DNA from 4 places in the Lysinibacillus sp. NPDC058147 genome. Region 4 is predicted to be linked to each of the others. Evidence: riboswitches for the same ligand, from Rfam matches in the RefSeq annotation. Region 4 holds a riboswitch; each other region holds the start of a gene.
The links. Region 4 has a riboswitch for S-adenosylmethionine ahead of ACFVT8_RS22085 (MetQ/NlpA family ABC transporter substrate-binding protein). Riboswitches for the same ligand answer to the same signal wherever they lie in the genome.
Positions count from the first base shown of each region.

Region 1: another riboswitch for S-adenosylmethionine. It lies ahead of ACFVT8_RS16660 (methionine ABC transporter ATP-binding protein); the one in region 4 lies ahead of ACFVT8_RS22085 (MetQ/NlpA family ABC transporter substrate-binding protein).
Region 2: another riboswitch for S-adenosylmethionine. It lies ahead of ACFVT8_RS22925 (bifunctional homocysteine S-methyltransferase/methylenetetrahydrofolate reductase); the one in region 4 lies ahead of ACFVT8_RS22085 (MetQ/NlpA family ABC transporter substrate-binding protein).
Region 3: another riboswitch for S-adenosylmethionine. It lies ahead of ACFVT8_RS24155 (O-acetylhomoserine aminocarboxypropyltransferase/cysteine synthase family protein); the one in region 4 lies ahead of ACFVT8_RS22085 (MetQ/NlpA family ABC transporter substrate-binding protein).

Region 1 covers NZ_JBHVUJ010000005.1:235,007-238,142, forward strand. The annotation lists gene ACFVT8_RS16650 (toprim domain-containing protein) at 171-512, shown strand; gene ACFVT8_RS16655 (thioredoxin family protein) at 529-831, shown strand; SAM riboswitch class I at 896-999, shown strand; gene ACFVT8_RS16660 (methionine ABC transporter ATP-binding protein) at 1,420-2,448, shown strand; gene ACFVT8_RS16665 (methionine ABC transporter permease) at 2,438-3,106, shown strand.
Region 2 covers NZ_JBHVUJ010000013.1:44,448-47,583, forward strand. The annotation lists gene ACFVT8_RS22920 (protoporphyrinogen oxidase) at 1-734, shown strand, start outside; SAM riboswitch class I at 1,204-1,303, shown strand; gene ACFVT8_RS22925 (bifunctional homocysteine S-methyltransferase/methylenetetrahydrofolate reductase) at 1,747-3,136, shown strand, end outside.
Region 3 covers NZ_JBHVUJ010000017.1:37,072-40,207, reverse strand. The annotation lists gene ACFVT8_RS24160 (glycerol-3-phosphate acyltransferase) at 62-691, opposite strand; SAM riboswitch class I at 1,059-1,172, shown strand; gene ACFVT8_RS24155 (O-acetylhomoserine aminocarboxypropyltransferase/cysteine synthase family protein) at 1,290-2,591, shown strand; gene ACFVT8_RS24150 (hypothetical protein) at 2,987-3,136, shown strand, end outside.
Region 4 covers NZ_JBHVUJ010000011.1:70,798-73,933, forward strand. The annotation lists gene ACFVT8_RS22080 (methionine ABC transporter ATP-binding protein) at 1-1,016, opposite strand, end outside; gene ACFVT8_RS22085 (MetQ/NlpA family ABC transporter substrate-binding protein) at 1,122-1,955, opposite strand; SAM riboswitch class I at 2,144-2,248, opposite strand; gene ACFVT8_RS22090 (pyridoxal phosphate-dependent aminotransferase) at 2,469-3,136, opposite strand, start outside.

The sequences.
Region 1 (3,136 bases), on a different contig from region 4:
AAAAACGTCGGAAACTACCGACGTTTTTTATTATCTTCATTCATCCTGTCATTACAGTAAGTGTGGTGAAAGCAAGTATATTCCTTTATCAATAGGTGTCTAACTGTATCAACAACAAGGTTTATTGATATAATGAGTTATAAGGGATATGTCTAAATGGGGGTGGCGTGATGGTCGAGGGAAAATGCTTAATTGTCGAAGGCCGATCGGATAAGCTTCAAATTGAACCTATTTTAAATGAAGATGTTAAAATACTTTGTACGAATGGTACAATCGGTGTGCATCAATTAGAAGAGTTGCTTGATCCATACGAGGGATGTGAGCTTTTTACGTTTTTTGATGCAGATACATCGGGTGATAAACTACGAGCATTAATGGACAGACATTATCCAGAGGCAGAGCATTTACGTACGATGCCAACATATAAGGAAGTTGAGACAACTCCGAGAAAGGTGTTAGCAGCGATATTACTTCGTGCACACTTCTCAATCCATAATGAATATATTTTGTAAGGTTGCGTGAAAAATGATGGAAGAATGGTCAAAAGAGCAGTGGGACGCAGTTGTCCAATCAGGTGAAAAGGCTGCCTTTTATTTATATACGCCAATGTGTGGAACGTGTGCAGTTGCATCGAAAATGATGACGATTGTTGAGCAATTGCTGCCACAGCTACAGGTCGGTAAAGCGAATATTAATTTTATAGAGCAAATAGCTTATGCTCATAAAATCGAAAGTGTACCATGTTTACTCGTATGTGAAGACGGAGAAGTGACAGAAAAGGTTTATGCCTTTCAATCCGTACCATATTTATACGAATTGTTAAAAAATTAATTGACTGAATATTAATAGCGTGGTAAAGTAACAAATATATTAAAAAAACAATAAATATATCGAACTCTTATAAAGAGCGGCGGAGGGAAGTGCCCTATGAAGCCCGGCAACCATCACAAAGTGAAAAGGTGCCAAATCACCCAAAGATTTATCTTTGACAGATGAGAGAACGGTTTAGCGTATAAGATACGTGACCCCTTCTACTTGTCTATAAGTGAAGGGGTTTTTTTAACTTCTTTCAACACCCGCTGAAATAGAAGAACTCAGTCTAAGAACGCCACATCCTGTGGCAACGACTGAGTGACCAACGTCATGTTGGCCTAAAGCCTCCGGCAGATGTCACGGAATCGGAAAGGAGTGCTTAGGGGATATTAGCCTAAAACCATCGCATCCATGCGATAACGGCTAATTGACCTGCATTGGTGCTGTGTTGCTGACGCTTCGCTTTCGCACAGACAAATAGACGTTACTGTCCGCTGCGTTAGCACTACGCATTCGCGCAGAAAACATCTGCAGGCCTAAGCACAAAGCCGATTCCGGACGCAATTATGCCGAGGCATAATTGATATAAGAAAAGGAGAATTCGCTATGATCAATCTTCAAAATATTACGAAGAAATACAAAACCGCGAATGGCGAATTAATAGCTGTCAAAGACGTCAACCTTTCTATTAATAAAGGTGAAATTTTCGGCATTATCGGCTATAGTGGCGCTGGTAAAAGTACAATGATTCGCTTGTTAAACGGCTTGGAAAAGCCTACATCCGGTACGGTGACGGTTAACAATCAAGAATTTTCATCCATAAAGGGGCAAAAGCTCAGAGATGCTAGACAAAAGGTCAGTATGATTTTCCAACATTTCAACTTACTTTGGTCTAGAACTGTTGAAGAAAACATCGCTTTCCCACTAGAAATTGCAGGTGTTCCAAAAGCAAAACGTGAAGCACGTGTGAAAGAATTAATAACTTTAGTTGGCCTAGAAGGGCGCGCTAAAGCATATCCATCACAATTATCAGGTGGACAAAAGCAACGTGTAGGTATCGCTCGTGCACTTGCTAATAATCCAGAGGTATTGTTATGTGATGAGGCAACATCCGCACTCGATCCGGAGACAACAGATGCTATCCTTGATCTCCTTGTCGATATTAACGAACGATTAGGTTTAACGATTGTGTTAATCACACATGAAATGCACGTTATTCGCAAAATTTGTCATCGTGTAGCGGTTATGGAAGCTGGAGAAATTGTAGAACGTGGTGAAGTATTACAAGTATTCCAAGCTCCACAAGCTGCCATTACGAAAAAATTCGTTTCTCAAATTACAGATACGAAGGAAACACAGGATACTGTGGCACAAATTAAAGCAAATTACCCTAATGGACAACTTGTTAAGCTAATTTTTGTAGGTGAAAAAACGGAGCAGCCTGTCATTTCACATCTTGTGAAACAGTTTGATGTAGAAGTAAGTATTGTACATGGGAATATTTCGCAAACGAAAAATGGCGCGTACGGTACACTTATTGTGCAAATTGAGGGCTCAGAGTCCAATGTTGCTGCTGCACTTAGCTACTTAAATACAGTCGAAGTACAAACGGAGGTGATTGCAAATGCTAACTAGTCTTTTTCCGAATGTCGACTGGGAAAAATTGTGGGACGCTACGTATGAAACATTGTACATGACAACAGTTTCTACGGTTATCACATTTATACTTGGATTAGTAATTGGAATCTTATTATTTTTATCAAGTCCCAACCAATTATGGGCCAATAAACTTGTGAACTTTTTAACGGGCTCAATCGTTAACATTTTCCGTTCGATTCCATTTATCGTTTTGATTATCTTATTAATTCCATTTACGAAGTTTTTACTCGGCACAATTCGTGGCGCAGATGCGGCTTTACCAGCACTAATAATTGGAGCTGCACCATTCTATGCACGAATGGTATTAATCGCCTTACGTGAAATCGATAAAGGTGTTATTGAAGCAGCTCGTTCGATGGGTGCCAAAACATCAACGATTATTTGGAAAGTATTAATTCCAGAATCGTTACCAGCGCTTATTTCGGGTATTACTGTAACGGCTGTAGCACTTGTTGGTTATACTGCGATGGCAGGTATTATCGGTGCAGGTGGTCTAGGAAACTTAGCATTCTTAGATGGTTTCCAACGTAATCGCACAGATGTAACTTTAATGGCGACTATATTAATCTTAATAGTTGTATTTATTATCCAATGGATTGGCGACATGATTACGATCAAAACAGATAAACGTTAAAAAGAACATCTCGCTACATCTAAGAGGTTA
Region 2 (3,136 bases), on a different contig from region 4:
TATCATTTAAAAATGGTTTATCATCACTAATAGATCGACTTGAAGAAACACTAACGGATGTAGAAATTATAAAAGGGATTGCCACTATTAGTGTTAAAAAGCAGGAGAATCAATACTCTGTTACATTAGAAAGCGGTAAAATAATTGAAGCAAATCATGTAGTAATGGCATTGCCAAATGAATCAGTACAAAGCTTGTTGAAGGATGAATCTTTGAATGGTTATTTTGAACAATTCAATACTGCATCCGCAATTACGATTTATTTAGGATTCGATATACCTGATAATAGATTACCAGCAGATGGAACAGGCTATATTGTGTCACATAATTCGGATGTTGTATGTAATGCAGCAACGTGGACAAGTCGCAAGTGGAAACACACCTCAGCAGAAGGAAAATTACTTGTGCGACTTTTTTATAAGAGCATTAACCCTGAGTATGAGCGATTGCGTATGATGACAGATGAAGAGTTAGCAACTGTTGCTCTAGAGGATGTAAGAAAAAGCTTAGGGATTGAGGAAAAACCAACTGTTGTTGACGTAACAAAATGGATCGACCAGATGCCGAAGTACGACTTGGTACATCGTGAAGCGTTGCAAGGGCTCTTACAAGAACTTGAGAAAAACTATCCAAATTTATCAATAGCGGGCTGCTCTTATTTTGGAGTAGGCATAGGTGCGTGTATTCAAAATGGTAAAAAAATTGGTGAGGAAATTTCTGGAAAACTCTCGTGATTGTTTGAATTAAATCAACCATGCTTTAGCATAATTGCCGCTATCGTGCAGATAAACAATACGTCTGAAATCGGCTTTGTGCTTACGCCTATACGATGCAGGTCAGTTAGCCGTTATCGCATGGATACGATAACGGCTAACATCCTTTTAGAACTCTTTCCCGATTTTGTGACATCCGCCCGAGGCTTTGGGCCAACAAATGTTTTCTGTGCGAAAGCGTAGTGCAACGTAGCAACAGCAACAACATGATGTTGGTCACTCAGTCGTGTGTTGTGGTTGCTGTCGCTTCGCTTACGCTACATAAAACATTTGTACCTGTCGCTACGCTTTCGGTACAAAAAGACATCTGCTGAATGAAGTTAAAATATAATATTTTTCGTAAAATTATCCTTAGTTATGTGAAATAGTCTTGACTCAATCGTTCGTAAAGGATATGATTCTTTTAATTATTTAAAAAATTCATACTAAATTCTTATCAAGAGAAGCTGAGGGACTGGCCCTATGAAGCTTCAGCAACCAACTTATTGTCAGGTGCTAAATCCAGAAGACCGTTGTGTCGAAGATGAGAAGGAAAAACAATTACGAAACGACGTAAAAGCCTTCTTTTTTTATAAAAGAAGGCTTTTTTATTTAACTTCTTTCAGCGAATGTTTTATGTAGCGAAAGCGAAGCGCCAGCTACAGAAGTCTCCCACCTATATAGGTGGTGAGATGAATGCGGATTTAAGTTGCTTTTCAGCGGGTATCCATATATCTGCTGAATAGAGGAACTCAGTCTAAGATCGCCACGTCCTGAGGCTACGACCGAGTGACCAACTTCGTGTTGGCCTAAAGCCTCCGGCGGATGTCACGTAATCGGAAAGGAGTGCTTAGAGGATGTTAGCTTAAAATCATCGCATCCATGCGATAACGGCTAACTGACCTGCATCACGCAGGCCTAAGCACAAAGCCGATTCCGGACGCAATTATGCCGAGGCATAATTGATAAAGATAAAGGAAGAGAGGCTAGTTTTATGGGATTGCTTGAAAGGTTAAAAACGCATGTTCTTACAGCAGATGGTGCAATAGGTACGGTTTTATACGGCTATGGCTTGGAGTACTGCCATGAGGAAATGAATGTACAAAGACCGGAATTAATTGAAAAGATTCATAGAGAATATATAGCAGCTGGTGCCGATATTATTCAGACGAATACTTACGGAGCTAATGCCATAAAATTAGCTCGCTATGGATTAGAATCTCGTGTACAGCAGTTTAATGAAGCCGCTATAACGATTGCAAAACGAGCAGCAGCAGATGGCGGACAATTTGTCTTAGGTACTATTGGGGGAATCCGTGGTATTCGTAAAAGTGACGCAACGTTAGAGGAAATTTTAGCAACAGTTGATGAACAGGCAACAGTTTTACTTGCAGGAAATCCAGATGGCCTTTTACTTGAAACTTATTATGATTTTGAAGAGCTAACAGCGACTTTAACAATGTTACGAGGTAAAACGAAATTACCGATTATTGCTCAAGTTTCTATGCACGAACCTGGAATTTTGCAAAATGGAATGAGTTTAAATAACGCCTTACATAAACTTGAATCGCTAGGCGCTGATATCGTAGGTGTTAACTGTCGCTTAGGTCCTCACCATACTATACAAGCATTCGAAGGAGTAGAGCTTCCTAATAAGGCATTTATGTCAGCATATCCGAACGCATCTCTCCTTGATTTGGAGGATGGCCGTGTCGTTTATGAGTCGGAGGCAGATTATTTTGGTCGAGCAGCTGTAGAGCTGCGTGATCAGGGGGTACGTTTAATTGGTGGCTGCTGTGGTACGACACCAAAGCATATTGCTGCGGCGAAAAAGTACTTAGAGGAGCTATCCCCAGTCGAGGAAAAGTATGCAAAACCAGAAAAAGTAGAGATTGTCCGTGAGGCAGAGCCAGCAAATTATGAGCCATTACATGAAAAAGTAAAACGTGAACGCTCCGTAATAGTGGAGTTAGATACACCAAGACATTTAGAAATTGAAAACTTTATTGAAGGTGCAAAAAAAATATATGAGGCTGGCGCGGATGTAGTCATGATGGCAGATAATTCACTCGCTTCTCCAAGGATTAGTAATGTCGCAATGGGTGCCTTACTGAAAGAAACGCACGGGGTACGCCCGTTGACACATATAACATGCCGAGATCGTAATTTAATTGGTCTTCAATCACATTTAATGGGATTAAATGCACTAGGGATTCATGATATTTTAGCAGTTACTGGAGATCCGACAAAGGTAGGCGATTTCCCGGGGGCTACTAGCGTTTATGACGTCTCTTCGATGGAGTTAATCCAATTAATAAAACAGTTAAATGAAGGTGTATCGTTTTCAGGGAAACCACTTCGCAAAAAGGCGAATTTCTCTGTAG
Region 3 (3,136 bases), on a different contig from region 4:
GATAATGGGCAGTTACGAGAAAATATACGGTCACACTAAAGACAAATATATCCAAAAGATATTATTTTTTCTTAAATGCAGAAGTCACTTTAGGTTCAGTTCCTATCATCAGTCGCTTAATATTTTCAATATGCAAAATGATAGCTATACCAAAAAGTAATAGGGCTAAAATCGTTGGGCCAACTCCAGGAATCCATAAATAAGTGGCTGTACAAAAAACGAGATAAAATTCTAGTACACCAACAATTAAATAGTTCGTCACGAAAGATAAAATAACAAATAAAATGAGTGCAAATAAGCCTATTTTCCAATCAATCGCAAGTAATATTCCTATGATTGAAGCAGTTCCTTTACCGCCATTGAAGCCCATATAAAATGGGAAATTATGACCTAGAATGACACCGGAAGCTACGATATAGATGAAGAGCCAAACTTGTATTTCTGTTAATTGTGTTATATCTGCTAAATACACATGTGCGCCGATTATAGCTGCAACGCCTTTGCCGATATCGATTAGTGCAACTAATATGCCGTATTTCCAGCCAAGGGAAAGTGTTGCATTAGAGGCGCCTGCATTGCCATGACCAGTCTTTTTTAAATCTACCCCGGATAAAAACTGAGCAACTTTAGAGCCGTGAATACAGCCAATTAAATAACCAGCAAGAAGAAAAATAATAACGGCTTTTATCATAAAAATTCTCCTTTCTAAATAATGATCTCATCAATAAAAGTTAGGGATGACAAGCGAGGAGATGGACGAAAGCTAAAAGCATCACGTTCTGTGATAACGCTCGTGACAACATCGTGTTGCTCGCTACGTTTGCACTGCGCTTCCGCACAAACAACATCTTTTAGCCTGACACCCCCAGAAAACGCTCAATAGAAATGGAAATTTAACCCATGTTATGGTGATGTAAATAATAAATATCTAGAATAGTGTATGCGTTCGTATTACGTAAAAAAGCAGACAGAAGTTTCGGAAAAAATAAAATTTTAGTGTTGACAGAGAAAAAGTCTATGTTTATACTTTGTAACAACGATGGAAATTGAATCTCATACTCTTATCAAGAGCGGCGGAGGGATAGGCCCTATGATGCCCGGCAACCAGTAAGTGACGAACTTGCTAAGGTGCTAATTCCTACAGATTCTTACTTGGATCTGGCAGATAAGGGGAGGAAAACTTGCAACCGCAACCCTCTTCTTAGCTGAAGAGGGTTTTTGTTTTCTACTAAAAAAATCCTCCTCATCTCCGGTACCATCGTAAAAAAATAACCATTTGGAGGTATACAATGACAAAATTTAAACCAGAAACATTGCTGTTACACGGTGGCCAAGAGCCAGACCCGGTAACAGGATCTCGTACAGTACCCGTCTATCGCTCAACGGCTTTCGTTTTTAAAGACACTGCTCATGCGCAACGTCTTTTTGCCTTAGAGGAAGCTGGCAATATTTACACTCGTATTACAAACCCAACTGTAGATGTTTTTGAAAAACGCGTCGCTTTATTAGAAGGCGGTACAGCAGCAGTAGCACTTTCATCTGGTGCGGCAGCAATCGCGTTTTCCATTTTAAATCTTGCAGGAGCAGGCGATGAAATTGTTGCAGGTAGCTCTTTATACGGAGGTACTTATAATTTATTCGCAAACACACTACCAAACTACGGTATTAAAACGATTTTTGTAGATGAAACAAATCCAGAAAATTTCCGAGCAGCTATTACTGATAAAACTAAGGCTGTGTTCGCTGAAATTTACGGAAACCCAAGTTTAAAGGTATTAGATATTGAAACGGTAGCAAATATAGCACACGAAAACGGCTTGCCATTAATTATTGATAGCACATTTGCTTCACCATATGGCTCTACACCAATTGACTTCGGTGCAGATATCGTTGTTCATTCCGCAACAAAATGGATAGGCGGCCATGGTACAACTTTAGGTGGAGTTGTAGTAGATGCAGGGAAGTTCGATTGGACTCGTGGGCGTTTCCCAGGCTTTACTGAGCCAGATTCTTCTTATCACGGTTTGCGTTATGGTATTGACACAGCAGAGGCTGCATTTGCCACAAAACTGCGAGTGCAATTGCTACGCGACTTTGGACCAACATTAAGTGCTGATGCGGCATTTAATTTATTACAAGGTTTAGAAACGCTTCATTTGCGTATTCCTAAACACAATGAAAATGCTTTAGCAGTAGCCGAATATTTACGAAACCACCCATCTGTGGAATATGTAAATTATAATGGCTTAGAAGATTTTGCTACGCATGATTTAGCGAAAAAATATTTAAGAAATGGCTTTGGTTCTGTGCTTACGTTTGGCATTAAAGGTGGACGTGAAGCAGGGCGTAAATTGATCGATAGTGTGGAATTATTCTCGCATGTAGCAAATGTAGGGGATGCCAAATCGTTAATTATTCATCCAGCATCTACTACACATCAGCAACTATCAGCTGAGGAGCTAATCCAAACTGGCGTAACCGAGTCGCTCATTCGCTTATCAATCGGTTTAGAGGCAGTAGAGGACATTATTGCAGATTTAGAACAAGCTATTGAACAAGTAACAGCTTCACAACAAAAAGTAGAAGCTTAATAAATAAAACTTATTGGCTAATGCTGTAGCGTTTACGTATTTTCTCATTCGATTGGCCTCATTTGGTAATGCGTCAAACGTTGCTGCATCATCCGCTCACCTCATTTGGTGAAGTAACTGAAATTTTATAAAATTAATACCTAGTAATTTTATAAGTATTATTGACTTACTAAATTCCTTGTTTTATACTAGGAAATAAGAAAAGTGTTCGAAGGGCTACCAACCTAGAACCAATTTAAAGCGCCGACTTGTTGTTCGGTAAAGTGTTTCAGTCAATGCTCAAACTAATTTAGTTTCATAAGTGCTCCCCCACTTTTGAATATATATGAAGAGGAGTAGTTACTCAGCCAGTAGCTACTCTTATCTACAAAACTGATGATAAAGGAGTGTTTTAAATGGGAAATGTGTATAGTGCGCAAAACATTGCATCTTATCTTATTTATGAATTAAATGAAGGTCATGTGTTTGTGAACAACATGTCCATTCAAAACATACTTGCGTCAGTTGAGCTTAAATGGCAAGAGATCTTTGGACATTCTGCTTTT
Region 4 (3,136 bases):
AATTCGCCTCCTAATTCCTCAACGCTTACCCCGTTTTCTGTAAAATACTTAAGTGCTTTTTCAACGATATGTGACTCACCGTGTAGATGCACGACAATATTACCAACAATGCCGTTTTTTAATTCAATGATATTGGCTGTTAAAATATTTGGTTGAACATCATACACTTTGCTCACTTCTGCAAGTAATGGTTTCCCAGTACTTTCACCAAGGAATGTTAAACGAATAACACTCCCCGAAACATTTAATTGCTCGATAAGGGAAGGCGATAAATTACGTTGAGAAATGGTATTTAAAAACTTTCGGGTCGTTGGATGCTGAGGCTTCGAAAATAGTTCTATAGCAGAGCCATATTCCACAACCTTCCCTGATTCAAGAACAGATACATCATCGCAAATTTTTTGAATAACATTCATTTCATGTGTAATGAGTAAAATAGTGATGCCTAGCTCACGATTAATCTTCAAGAGAAGCTCAAGAATAGCGTCAGTTGTTTCAGGGTCGAGTGCACTTGTTGCTTCATCACTGAGCAAAATCTCAGGCTCTTGGGCAAGGGCACGTGCAATAGCGACACGTTGTTTTTGACCACCTGAAAGCTGGCTAGGATAACTATCTAATTTCTCTGTTAGGCCAACAATTTCTGCATATTTTGCAACGCGTTTTTTCACTTCGGAGTCGTTATAGCCAAGGAGCTTTAATGGTACCGATATATTGTTGTACACAGTCGCTGTTTTTAAGAGGTTAAAATGCTGGAAGATCATCCCGATTTTTTGGCGGGTTTTGCGAAGGTCGTTTAGAGAAAGGGAAGTAATATCTACATGATCGATTAATACCTTTCCTGTTGTTGGACGCTCTAATAAATTGACACAGCGAATAAGGGTACTTTTTCCTGCACCACTATAGCCGATAACCCCATGAATTTCACCTTTTTTGACATGTAAGTTAATACCATCTACTGCTTTGACGATACCTTTTTTAGTTTTAAATTCTTTTGTTATATTTTCTAATTGAATCATACTGTGATATCTCCTTTCTAAGTCCTTCTATAAAGCAAGAATCTGCTAGCTTTCCTGTAGGAGTCTCGCAGATTCTCGATTTTATGAAAGGTTCTTAATCGTTACTTACCAGCTTGGAATTATAGAACCTTTGAATTCCTCTTCAATAAATTTGCGTACTTCATCAGATTGATAAGCTTCAACGAATTTCTTAATAGTTGGGTCGTCCTTGTTTTCAGCACGTACAGCAATGTAATTTACATATGGAGAGTCTGTAGATTCTAAAAGAATGGCGTCTTTTTTAGGGTTAATGCCAGCATCAAGTGCGAAGTTCGTATTAATAGCTGCTACATCTACTTCACTAAGTTGTTTTGGAATTTGTGCAGCCTCTAATTCAATGAATTTCAAATTCTTTTTGTTTTCTTCCACATCGCGGATAGATGCTGTTAAATCTGCTCCGTCTTTTAATTTAATATAGCCCGCCTCTTGAAGGACAAATAGGGCACGTGCTCCGTTTGTTGGATCATTTGGTAATCCGAATGTTGCACCATCAGGAACGTCACCGAATGATTTGTATTTCTCAGAGTATATGCCCATAGGAGTTAAAATTGTTTTTCCAACTGGCACTAAATCTGTATTGTGATCTTTGTTAAAGGCATCGAGGAATGGCTTGTGTTGATAGCTGTTTACATCAAGATCACCCTCGGCTAACGATGTATTTGGTAAAACATAATCAGAGAAAGATTTTACTTCTACCTCTAAGCCCTTTTCTTTGGCAACTTTTGCTGCAACCTCTGCAATTTGCTCGTGTGGACCAGAAGTTACACCTACTACAATTTTATGTTCATTAATAGCCTTACTTTGACTATCTTTACTATCTTCTTTAGTACCGCAGCCTACTAATGCTGCTACCAATGTGAGACCCGCTAAACCTAATAAAAATTTGTTTTTCTTTTTCATGAAACATACCTCCAAAGTTGTGTTTTATCGGTTTGTATAAAAAAACAATTTCGCCTTGGCGTAATTGCCGTACGGATTTTGAATTGTGCTAGCACAATTCAAAATGCCGGAGGCTTTTATCTTCATGTAAATGAAAATAAAAAAAACTCTCTTAAAAAAATTAAGAGAGGCTCATGAAAAAGTGTCCTCTCTTATCTTTCAAACGATGGTCGTTTGCAGGATTTAGCACCTTCCTTAAAAAAGGAGGTTGCCGAGCTTCATAGGGCCAGTCCCTCAGCTACTCTTGATAAGAGATTTATAATATTTTTTTGTAAATCCGATAGAACTAATATAAATTATAGGATATAGTAAGTCAATCGAATTTTTAAAATTTTTTATTTTATTATAATATTTAGTCGCGATAGAATCCGTTAGAAGAAGGGTTAGAGCAACCAAAAAAGAGTGTGAAATAAAAAACTGTTCCCATAGCAAGTTTGAGCAGTTTAATCTACTCAGGTAGGGGGATTGAGATGTTCATGAGCTAAATAAGTTTAATTTTTCAATTCTGCTAATCGCTTCGCGTAAACGGTCTTCGCTAACAAGTAAACCAACCCGCACATAGCCTTCACCATATTGACCGAAGCCATTGCCTGCAGCAACTGCGATATCAGCTTTGTCAAGTAATAAATCGGCAAATTGTTCACTCGTAAAACCTAACGGAACAGGGAGCCATGCAAAGAAAGAGCCTTTCGGAGCTGTTACTTGCCAGCCAATTCGCTGAGCTTCTTCAATCAGGACATTTCGTCGACGCTCATAAGTCGCTCTTAGCTCATCCGCGCAACTTTGAGAAGCAGTAAGCGCAACTGCCGCGGCTTGTTGCACTGCCGGGAATTGACTACAAAATAGATGATCTTGAATAAGGTTAATGGCTGCAACAATATCAGGGTTACCAACTGCAAAACCAATACGCCAGCCCGCCATATTATATGTTTTGGATAATGTATACATTTCGATACCGACATCTTTCGCACCGTCCGCTTGCAAGAAGCTGATAGGTTTATTGCCGTCAAATCCAATTGCCCCGTAGGCAAAATCATGTGATACGATAATGTTGTGTTCTTTTGCAAAGCGTACTGTTTCCTCGAAAAATTCAAGTGTTGCAGTACCACCAGTTGGATTATTCGGGTAATTCAAGTAAAGCA